One region of the Clostridium sp. 7_2_43FAA genome, then DNA from elsewhere that is predicted to be linked to it. Evidence: a T-box and tRNA genes for the amino acid it is inferred to sense, from the RefSeq annotation. Region 1 holds a T-box; the other holds one or more tRNA genes.
The links. The T-box of region 1 lies ahead of pheS (phenylalanine--tRNA ligase subunit alpha). A T-box ahead of a tRNA ligase gene usually reads a tRNA of that ligase, here a tRNA-Phe.
Positions count from the first base shown of each region.

Region 1 (6,172 bases):
CTACTACAGCTCCAATACCAAGTGAGCCTAAAAATAATATATTTTTCTTTATGTCCTTAAAAAAATTATTAACAGAATATATTATTTTATCGTATATTCCCATTACAACAGCCATAGTTCCACCACTTACCCCTGGAATAACATTGGATACTCCTATAACTATCCCTTTTAATGCATTAATGATATAATTCATATTTTTCTCCTTTACATAAATAAGAATATGTCTTATTTTATCATATATTTTATATTATAAAAAACATATTATATATACACAAATATTATTAATAATAAAGCTGTATTTTAAGAATTCTCTCTTCATACAGCTTTATTAATATTTTATATAAAGTTTTTATTATCTTAAAGTAGCACCTAATTTATATTCAAGGCTTCTTAATATTTTATCATGAACCTTATTAACATCATTATCTGTAAGTGTCTTCTTTTCATCTCTATATGCAATTGCATAAGCTATACTCTTTTTACCTTCTGGTATTTGAGTTCCTTTATAAATATCAAATAATTTTACTTTTTCAACTAAGTTTCCACCAGCTTTTTTAATAGTATCTTCTATTTCTTGCACTAATACTTCATCATTTACTAATAAAGCTATATCTCTTGTAACTGCTGGGAACTTTGGAAGTGGCTTATATTTCTTAGTTGTTTCAGCACTATTAAATAATAAATCTAAATCTAATTCAGCTAAATAGCAATTAACATCAACGCCATAGTTTTCTGAAACGTCAAGGTGAACTTCACCTAATACCCCTACTTTTGATTTACCAATCATTAAAGCAGCAGTTTTACCTGGGTGATAGCTAGGATTTTCAGCTTCACGAGCAAATGTTACTTTATTTAGACCTAAAGCTTCAACAATATTTTCTACAACTCCCTTTAAATCTAAATAATCGCAGTTTCCGTACATACCAATTGTTAATATATTCTTTTCAGTTGGAAGAACAGTTTCATCTTCATTTGGTATATATATCTTACCAACCTCAAATAATCTAGCATATTCATTATTTCTTGAATAGTTTCTTCCTAAAGATTCCATCATTGAATGAATAGTAGTTGTTCTCATTACAGAATAATCTTCGCCAAGTGGATTTTTAATCTTTACAACATTTCTTAGCTCACTATTTTCTGGTAAATTGATTTTATCAAAAACTTTAGGTGATACAAAAGAATAGCTTATAGATTGATTTAATCCACTTCCTATCATAGTATTTATAACTTCTTCAGTTAATATTTCATTTTTATATTTAGGCTCTCTTTCAGTAGATACCTTAAATATTGTAGTTGGAATCTTATCATATCCATATATTCTTGCAACTTCTTCAGCTATATCTTCTTTAATTGCTATATCAATTCTAAATGTTGGTATATTTATAACTAAATCATCATTTACAACTTCTGTTTTTAAATCTAAAGAATCAAGATATTTTTTCATATCTTCTTTTGCTATTTCTGTTCCTAAAAATTTATTTATCCAGTTAGAATCTACTGTAATACTTCCTTCTTCTTTCTTTTGAGTATATACATCAATAGTTCCTTCCATTACTTCACCACATCCAAGTTCGCAGATTAAAGCACAAGCTCTATCTATTGCAAGACTTGCAAGATTTGGATCTATATCTTTTTCAAATCTTGATGAACTTTCAGTTCTTAAATTAAGCTTTTTAGAGTTAACTCTTATATTAGTTCCATCAAAGTTTGCACATTCAAAAATAACTTCAGTTGTATCTTCTTTAATTTCTGAATTTAATCCACCCATTATTCCTGCTAAAGCTATAGTTTTATCTCCATCCTTTATGCATAGGAAGCTAGAATCAAGATTTCTTTCAATTTCGTCTAAAGTTACAAAAGTCTCTCCATCTTTAGCTCTTTCTACAACTATTTTTCCACTTTGAATTTCCCTTGCATCAAAAGCATGCATTGGTTCTCCAAGTTCTAACATTACAAAATTAGTTATATCAACTATATTATTTATAGGTCTAACACCAGCTTCTAATAATCTTTCTTGCATCCAGCTTGGTGAAGGCATAACCTTAACATTTTTAACTCCTCTTGCCATGTATCTTCTACATAAAGAATCTTTAACTTCAACTTTTAAATTATCATTGATATTTTCAGAATTCTTTACTTCATAATTAAAACTTGGCATCTTATAAGATGTAGAAAGAGTTGCTGCAGTTTCTCTTGCCATACCAACAATACTTAAACAATCTGGTCTATTTGAAGTTATTTCAAAATCTAATATTGATTTGTTAAGTCCTAGGTATTTTTTAATATCCATTCCTAATGGTGCATCTTTAGGTAAAATCATTAACCCATGAACTGGTTCATCACCAGCTATTCCAAGTTCTTCTTCTGAGCAGAACATACCATTAGATACTACCCCTCTAAGTTTACCCTTCTTAATTTCTGTTCCATCTGCTAAAGTTGATTTATGAAGAGCAACAGGTACTATATCTTCTTCCTTCATATTTGTTGCAGCTGTAACAATTTGAATTTTTTCATCAGCTCCTATATCAACTTGACAAATCTTTAATTTGTCAGCATCTGGATGTGTAGTTACTTCAACAATTTTTCCAGTAACTACATTTTTAATTACATCCCCTTGAGTAATAACTTCTTCTACTGCTGAACCTGTTAATGTTAATCTATCTCCAAGCTCTTTTGCATCTATATTCACTTCAACATAATCTTTTAACCAATTAAATGGTACTTTCATCTCTTTTACCTCCTCTAATTAAAATTGATTTAAAAATCTCATATCACTTTCGTATAATAGTCTGATGTCATCTATTCCATATTTAAGCATAACCATTCTATCAACGCCAAATCCGAAGGCAAATCCGCTATAAACTTCTGGGTCTATACCACAATTTCTTAATACTTGTGGATGAACCATTCCACAACCTAAAAGTTCTATCCATCCACTTCCTTTACAAACTCTACATCCTTTTCCTTCACATACGAAGCAAGTTGCATCCATTTCTGCTGAAGGTTCTGTAAATGGGAAATGGTGAGGTCTAAACTTAGTTTTAACCTTATCTCCAAACATCTTCTTTGCAAAAAGCTCTAGAGTTCCTTTTAAATCTGCAAATGTAACTCCCTTATCAATAACTAATCCTTCCATTTGATAGAATATAGGTGAGTGAGTTGCATCAACTGCATCTGATCTATATACTTTACCTGGAGCTATCATTTTTATTGGTGGAGCTTGATTTTCCATAACTCTAATTTGAACTGGTGAAGTTTGTGTTCTTAATACTAAATTATCATTTATATAAAAAGTATCTTGTTCACTTCTTGCTGGGTGATCCTTTGGAATATTTAAAGCTTCAAAGTTGTAATGATCTAATTCTACTTCTGGGCCTTCTTCTACTGTAAAACCCATTGATATAAAGATATTCTTCATACTTTCTAAAGTTAAATCTAAAGGATGTCTCTTACCAATTAAACTCTTATTTCCTGGCAGAGATATATCTATAACTTCTGATGCTAATTTAGCATTTTTTTCTTTTTCTTTTATTCCTCTTGATATTTCTTCAATCTTATCTTCAACTTCTTTTTTTACTACATTTACAAGCTTTCCTACTATTGGTCTTTCTTCTTGAGATAATGATCCCATTCCTCTTAATATAGTAGTTAGCTCTCCTTTTTTACCTAGATACTTAACTCTTATTTCTTCTAATTCTGAGCTAGTATTTACATTTGTTAATTCATTAAATGCATTTTCTTTAATAGACATTAACTTTTCTTGCATATTTGTTCCTCCTTTTTGATTAAAATAAAAAAACTTCGTCCCTAACAAAAGGGACGAAGTGCCGCGTTACCACCCTAATTGGTTATAAAATTTTATAATTTTATAACCCAACTCAAATTTAAATAACGGTTAAACCCGCTAGAAACTACTGTTAACTTCACTTCTAGGACTCCTGAGGGAACTTCAATATAAACTTCTTTAAAATAGCTTCCAGTCTTAGACTATTTCTCCCTGTAAAGTCCTTTATATCTACTTTCTCATTCATTGTCTTTTTATATTTAATTTATAATTTATTATACAAATAAACTTAATTAATTTCAATAGAAAGTTTCTATTTATTTCTATATTAGATTTTGTCTTACTTTTTCAAATAAAATTATGGATGTTGCTATTGCTACATTTAAAGATTCAGCTCCACCTGGCATTGGAATTTTTACCTTTTTACTTGCAAGCTCAAAAAGCTCATTACTTATCCCATTACCTTCATTGCCTACAGCTAGCATTATTTTTCCCTTTAAATTTTCTTCAAAAAAGTTTTTAGATTCCTCAAGAGATGTTGTTACTAAGGCAACCCCATTATCTTTAAGTTTTTTAATAATACTAAAATCTTCATCATCATAAAAAATAGGAACATAAAATATAGAACCCATAGTAGATCTTATTGTTTTATCATTATAAATATCTACTGTTCCCTTTGTTAATATTATTCCATCAACTCCAGCTGCGTGGCCAGTTCTTATTATGGTTCCTAAATTACCCGGGTCTTGAACTTTATCACATACTAGGAAAAATCCACCGTCTAAATCAATAGTCATTTTTTTATTTTTAACTACTGCTATAACTCCTTGAGGATGTTCTGTAGAAGATATTTGTAGGAATAAACTACTTGAAAAAACATATATTTTATCATCATTAATAACTTCTTTTAAACTACTGTTATATAATTTTTCCTCATTACCTTGAGATAAAATTATATATTCTATTTCCATATTAGCTTTTGCAGCTTCTTCTATTAATCTAAATCCTTCTAAAATGAACTTACCTTCTTTTTGCCTAAATCGTCTTTCTTTAAGTTTCTTTATAGACTTAAAAAAATTATTTTCTTTACTTTCTATATAAATCAAAATTTACACCTCGTTAATTTGATTTAGCTATCATGCCTTCTAATCTATTTAGGTCTTCAGCTGATCCTATAGCAACAATTACATCATTATCTTCAATTATATCTTCTGCTGATGGTGATAAGTTAACTTCATCGCCTCTTTTAATTGCCATAACATTTATTCCATATTTGCTTCTAAGTCTTAATTCATTTAAAGTTTTTCCTGACCATTCATCTAAAACTTGAATTTCCATAACGCTGTAATCTTCTGAAAGTTCAATATAATCTAATATATTTGCTGAAACTAAATTATGAGCAACTCTTACTCCCATATCTTTTTCTGGTAGTACAACTCTATCTGCTCCAATTTTGTAAAGAACTTTTGCATGTAAATCGCTATGACCTTTAGCTATAATATATTTAACTCCAAGTTCTTTTACTAATAACGTAGCCATAATACTTGATTGAATATTATCCCCTATAGTAACTACTGCTACATCAAAATTTCTTATTCCTAATGCCCTTAAAGCATTTTCATCTGTTGCATCTAGCTGTACAGCATGTGTAACGCTATCAGCTATTTCTTGTACTATATCTTCATCTTTATCTATTGCTAATACATCATTTCCCAAAGAATATAAGGTTTTTGCTATTGAAGATCCAAATCTTCCAAGCCCTATAATTACAAATTGTTTATTAGCCAATTGAATTCATCTCCTAACCTATCAAAATTTTCCCTTCTGGATATTTATAACCAGATTTCTTGCGCTTTCTTGTTAATGCAAGCATTACAGTAAGAGGACCAACTCTTCCAAAATACATCATAAGCATAATTAAAACTTTACCTATAGAACTTAGATTAGGAGTAAGCCCTAATGTTATCCCTACAGTCCCAAATGCTGATGTCGTTTCATATAATAAATCTATAAAACTAACACCAACTTCAGTGTATGATAAAATCATTGTTGAAAATATTACTAAAGATACTCCTATAAATAATAAAGTAAATGACTTATATACGATTTCTTTTGTAAATCTTCGTCCAAATACTTCCGTATCTTCTCTTCCTTTTATTACACAAATAACAGTTAATACTAAGATACCAAAAGTTACTGTCTTTAAACCACCAGCAGTAGATCCTGGAGATCCTCCAATAAACATTAATATTATAGTTAAAAATTTACTTGCTAAGGTCATGCCACTGGTTGATATACTATTAAACCCTGCTGTTCTTGGAGTTACAGATGCAAAAAACGAATTTAATAATTTATCTTTAATATTCATATTTGCTATTGTGTCAA
Region 1 is NZ_JH815222.1:1,805,663-1,811,834, forward strand. Features, by position in the region: gene CSBG_RS10120 (DUF368 domain-containing protein) at 1-193, opposite strand, end outside; gene pheT (phenylalanine--tRNA ligase subunit beta) at 353-2,731, opposite strand; gene pheS (phenylalanine--tRNA ligase subunit alpha) at 2,750-3,769, opposite strand; T-box leader at 3,816-4,043, opposite strand; gene CSBG_RS10135 (RNA methyltransferase) at 4,111-4,893, opposite strand; gene CSBG_RS10140 (TrkA family potassium uptake protein) at 4,907-5,575, opposite strand; gene CSBG_RS10145 (TrkH family potassium uptake protein) at 5,589-6,172, opposite strand, start outside.

Region 2 (6,172 bases), on a different contig from region 1:
ATATATTCCAAAAATGTAATATATGTATTATTATTAAGATATAATTTCTTTTCATTTATTAAGTGTTTTAAAATAAAATATCCTTTTTGAGTGAAAAATAATTATTAATAGTATTGAATTAATAACCGAATACTATATATGGAGGTGATACTTTGAAAAATATATTAAATAATGATTGGCAACAATTATTACAAGATGAGTTTGAAAAGGATTATTATCAAAATCTTAGGCGATTTTTAATATCAGAGTATAAATCAAAAACTATCTATCCTGATATGAATGATATTTTCAATGCATTAAAATTTACTGCATACAAGGATGTTAAGGTTGTTATACTTGGTCAAGATCCTTATCACGGACCAAATCAAGCTCACGGTCTTTCTTTTTCTGTTAATAAGGGAGTTAAGGTTCCCCCTTCTTTAATTAATATTTATAAAGAACTACATGATGATCTAGGATGCTACATACCAAATAATGGCTTTCTAAAAAACTGGACTGATCAAGGCGTATTACTGTTAAATACAGTACTAACGGTTAGAGCTCATGAAGCAAATTCTCATAGGAATATGGGATGGGAAATGCTAACAGATCAAATTATTTCTTTACTTAATAAAAGAGAAGATCCTATTGTATTTATTTTATGGGGCAATCCTGCAATAGCTAAAAGCAAACTTATAACAAATAAGAAGCACTTTATAATTACTTCCCCACATCCAAGCCCACTTTCAGCTTATAGGGGTTTCTTTGGAAGTAAACCATTTTCTAAGACAAATGAATTTTTAAAATCTATTAATAAAAAACCTATAAACTGGCAAATAGAAAATATATAAATAAAAGGCACCAACTGTGCCTTTTTATTTTAATTAAATTTACTTTTTGACTTCTTATAAAATGAATATCCTAGCGATGAAATTATTCCTATAACTGAGCATGCTGAAAATGTTAATATTATATTATCGATAAAAAAGCCTAGCAATATACCAATTCCTGCTCCTACCGCTATCCCCTTTGCTAAATAATCATAATCTTGATCAGATAAAACTAACTTTTCCAACATTAACACTCCTTACATATTAAAATCTTATAAATCAAATCCCTATACATTTATTCTAATACTTACTTCTTAAATATTTCTTAACTAAAACTTAAAGTATAATTAATTATAATAATATTATACCCATTATTAATTAACTTGTAAAGAGTTATTTTATACACCTTAATTTATTTTTAACAACCCTTTTATAAGTTTATTTTTACATAATGAAATGTTCATATATTTAAATCTAATAGGGATTCTATTTTTCTTAGTAATTACCGATTTAGATATAACAATTACGTATCCTATATTATGTATTATTTCATAGTGATTTATCTTAATAATGTAACAAAATATATGCCTATATAAATTTGCTTACTGTATTACTTTACTTGTTATCACTGTAAACTTATATATCTACTTGGAAGCTAAAAGCAAAGGTATAAAACTAATACACTTTTTAGCGATTGAAATACTAATATTCTATATAATCACAACTTCAAAACTTTAAGTTTTATATTTTCATACACATATTCATACACATAAAAAAAGCTAACTAATTAATTAGTTAGCTTTCCTGGTGGCTCGACCAGGAATCGAACCAGGGACACGAGGATTTTCAGTCCTCTGCTCTACCGACTGAGCTATCGAGCCTTAACGATTTATATTTTATATAATTTTTTATAATATGTCAACGTTTTTATTATTTTTTATTTAATATTTTTAATTTATAAAGAATATTAAATTTAAGTTATTTTTATAAAAACATAGAAATATAATAAAATATAGTATTAATAGGAGTGCTTTATGAAATATATATTATTTATTATACTAATACTATCCTTGATAGTACTTTATTTTTATTATGAAAAAAAATTAGAATTAATGAGAAAACAATTAATGATTACTTCACACCAATATAATAACATAAGAAACAAATATGATGTACCTAAAAAAGCCAATAATAATTTATCTATTAGATTTATTACACCCTCTTATAAAACTGGAATAATAAATACTGATTCTAAGTTATATATAGCACCACTGGATTCATCTCAGATAATTAGAAAAACAAATATACGTATGGAAGTATCAGTTTTAGATTCGGCTGAATCAAATAATCAAACTTGGTATTACGTTAATCTACCTATTGATAACTGTATAAACTGTAGGGGATGGATTAATTCTAAAGATGTATCAATGTTTTATAGCGAATCAGCTTCTATATCTAAATCAAATTAAATAGAAAAGTTAGGAGCAACATTCTCCTAACTTTTTTTATAATGCAACAGTTCTAATCATAAAAAATATATATATTCCTATTGATAGTATGAATGGAATATTTATTATCCTATCCTTCCTTTCAACTGTTTCTAATGCTTCCTGAGCTCTATAATTATAATTTTGAACTCTTCTTTTTGAATTAAGCTTTTCCAGCCAGTATATTATAAGAAAAACAAATATTGAAAATGTTACTGCTATAGCACCATACATTATAAATAAAACTAATTTTTCTGATGATGATATATTTTTAAGCGTTAATTCCGCACTTTGATTAGTAACTGGTAATCCCTTAGTAATATAATCTACTAATTTTGCCATAGTTACTGATGTTCCATTTATAATAAAGTGCATTATCATTGATGAAAATATACTATTTGTTACTCTCACTACTAATGCCAATATAAATCCCAATACTGCTGCATATAAAAATTGTTGTGGATCTAAATGAAGAATACCAAAAAATAATCCTGTTACTATAGCTGATACGTATTTATTTTTATTTTCATAACCCGAAAGTACTATTCCCCTTATTGTTACTTCCTCTGTTATTGCTGGAAGTAGTGCTACTAATGCTAATAGAAATACATATGGAGTTGATGTTATTTCTGATATAAACGATCCAATTTCATTATTAAAGAAAAATGTTGCAATTAACGAGAAGAACGTCATTATTGGTTGAACTACAAATGCTAACAGTATAATTAAAAGCGTATCTTGCCAATGTAACTTGTTTAATTTAAGAGTTTCCTTGAAAGAAGACTTTGTTGCAATTATATATATAACTGCTGGTAGTAAAAATAATATTACATGATTTAAAAATAATATAATTCTTGTATCACTTAATCCAAGTACAAGATAAAATGGTCTTAATAATAATGGACCAAATATTTCTATCAGTAATATAATTAAAAAATACATATTTGCTTTAAAAACTTTTGTCATATCCATATCCTTTCTTTTGGCTTCTTAATATTTTATTCTTTTATTATAAATTTATTATAAATATTGTATAACTTATTAATTTAATGGACATAATTATAATGAAGCGAGAAGGCTTCCACAGTTAATCGCCTCTCCCCCATTTTATTTATATACAGAAATAATCCCCAACTTACTTAAAAGTATAGAAGGGGATTATTTTATCCCCTTTTTAGTCTTATATTTTCAACAACTCTTTTCTTAAAATATTCAGTGCATTCATAGTAGTTTTTCTTCTAATTCTTTCTCTATTTCCAGTAAAATTAAATTTATTTACAACAACTTTCCCTTTAATAAATACTCCTATATAAACCAATCCAACTGGCTTTTCATCTGTTCCACCACCTGGTCCTGCTATTCCTGTAGTAGAAATTGAAATATCAGTATTAGCCTCTCTAGCTATACCTATTGCCATTTCTCTTGCTGTTTCTTCACTTACTGCTCCATATCTATCTAAAGTTTCTTTGCTAACTCCAAGCCTCTTCATTTTAGATTCATTCGAATAAGTTACAGCCCCCTCCTTAAATACATCTGATATTCCAGGATATGAAATTAAACTTGCAGCAATCATACCACCTGTACATGATTCTGCAGTCGAAACACTTAATTTGTTATTGCATAATATTTCTGAAACAACATTTTCTAGAGAAGTTTCACCTTCTCCATATATATACTCTCCAAGTGCATCTTTTATTTCTTTATCTACAGGATTTATTAAATCATCACATTCTTTTTCACTATTTCCCTTAGCTGTAATTCTTAATGTTACATCATTATCTTTTGCGTATGGCGCTACTGTAGGATTTTTACTATTTTGAATTAAGTTGTTTAATTTTTGCGCCATAAGGCTTTCACCTATACCAAATAATCTTAAGATTTTAGATTTTATAATCTCTCCTGTTATGCCTTCTAAGTATTTTTTAACATGATCATTAAACATTGGTTTCATTTCTCTTGGAGGGCCTGGTAAAATTATTAAAATCTTATTATTTTCAGATACTATAGATCCAGGTGCTGTCCCATTAGGATTAGGTAATATAATAGATCCTTCTGGAAAATATGCTTGCTTTTTATTTACTTCTACTATAGCCTCATCTTTCATATCTAAATATGTTTTAATCCAGTCTAAAGAAGGTTCATGAAGCACCAATTTTTTATTAAAATATTTTGCTCCTAATTCTTTAGTTAAATCATCCTGTGTTGGTCCTAACCCGCCTGTTGTAATAACTAAATCACATCTTTCAAAAGCTTTTTCAAATGATTCTATTATTCTCTCCTCGTTATCACCAATAACACTTTGATGATATACATCTATTCCTAAAGCTGCTAACTCCTTAGCTAAAAACTGTGCATTTGTATTAACTATATCCCCTAAAAGTATTTCTGTTCCAATTGCTATTATTTCTGCTTTCATTTTATTCCTCCTATATAGTTTATTTATATAACCTATAATGAAAACTTAATATTTTAATAAAATATCTAAGCATTGATTGTATATAAATAAAGTTAGTATTTTAATAAATTATATAAAAATTAAATAATTTTTTTTTATTTTTACTACTTTATTGGAATTAGTATATTAAACATTTAATATACTCTTAATTTTAGTTATTTAGATTATAAACTAAAACATACATATTAAATATTTTACCATAAATTATAAAAGACTACTAATCGATAGATTAATAGCCTTTTATTTACTTCTGTTTATTAGCATTTATATAATATTTTCCTGTTTGATTAACCCCTTCATCTAATATTGAGAAATTGCTATCTTTAAGCATAGATGTAATGATGTTAATATCATTTTTGTCAACACTATCTAATGTTATTGTAAAATTATCATTTCTATCTACAACCCCCATATAGTCAAATATATTACTATAATCACTAAGACCTAATCCCCCATTTACATCCATCTTATAATCTGGCATAGTATCCCTCCAACGTTTTTCTTTTGTTTAAGATATTCTCTATAACATTTATTTTATTTTTTCTCATTAATCTCTCATTTATTCACTATGCCAAAAGTTAATTTTTTCTAGATTCCTCTATTATTTTTTTAACCTCTAATTCAGGAACTTCCTCATATCTTTCAATTTCACTTGTAAAGCTTCCTCTTGCTTGAGTCATTGACCTCAAATCAGTGGAATACTTAAACATTTCTGCTAAAGGAACTTCTGCAATAATTTTTTGTAGATTTCCATCTGGCTCCATTCCTAAAACTCTTCCTCTTCTCTTATTTATATCCCCAATGACATCTCCCATGTATTCATCTGGAATAAATATCTCCACGTGCATAATAGGTTCTAATAAAATAGCCTTTGCTTGTTCAAGCCCCTTCTTATATGCAATAGAAGTAGCCATTTTAAAAGCCATTTCTGAAGAATCTACTGGATGATAAGACCCATCATGAAGTGTTGCTCTTAATCCAACTACTGGATATCCAGCTAAAACACCTTTTTCAATACATTCTCTAAGACCTTTTTCTACTGCAGGTATAAAGTTTCTTGGTACAACACCGCCTACAACATTATCTACAAACTCAAGATCACTTTCTCCATCTTTTCTTGGCTCAAACTTTATTTTTACATCTCCGTATTGTCCATGTCCACCTGATTGCTTTTTATGTTTACCTTGAACATCAGCAATTCCTTTTATTGTTTCTCTATATGGTATCTTAGGAAGTCTTAATATAACTTCTGCCCCAAATTTATTTCTCAGCCTACTAGCTATTACATCTAAATGAGTTTCACCAACTCCAGATATTATAGTTTCGGCATTTTCTGTATCCCGTGTTATTGTAAATGTTGGGTCTTCTTCTAATAACCTTTGTAATGCTGCTGATATTTTATCCTCATCTCCCTTAGCTTT
Region 2 is NZ_JH815223.1:26,296-32,467, reverse strand. Features, by position in the region: gene CSBG_RS16485 (uracil-DNA glycosylase) at 153-830, shown strand; gene CSBG_RS16480 (hypothetical protein) at 860-1,057, opposite strand; tRNA gene CSBG_RS16475 (tRNA-Phe) at 1,615-1,690, opposite strand; gene CSBG_RS16470 (hypothetical protein) at 1,844-2,278, shown strand; gene CSBG_RS16465 (type II CAAX endopeptidase family protein) at 2,315-3,262, opposite strand; gene CSBG_RS16460 (competence/damage-inducible protein A) at 3,477-4,712, opposite strand; gene CSBG_RS16455 (hypothetical protein) at 4,996-5,232, opposite strand; gene fusA (elongation factor G) at 5,330-6,172, opposite strand, start outside.
Region 2: it has a tRNA-Phe gene. The T-box ahead of pheS (phenylalanine--tRNA ligase subunit alpha) is inferred to sense a tRNA for this amino acid. The anticodon was not compared.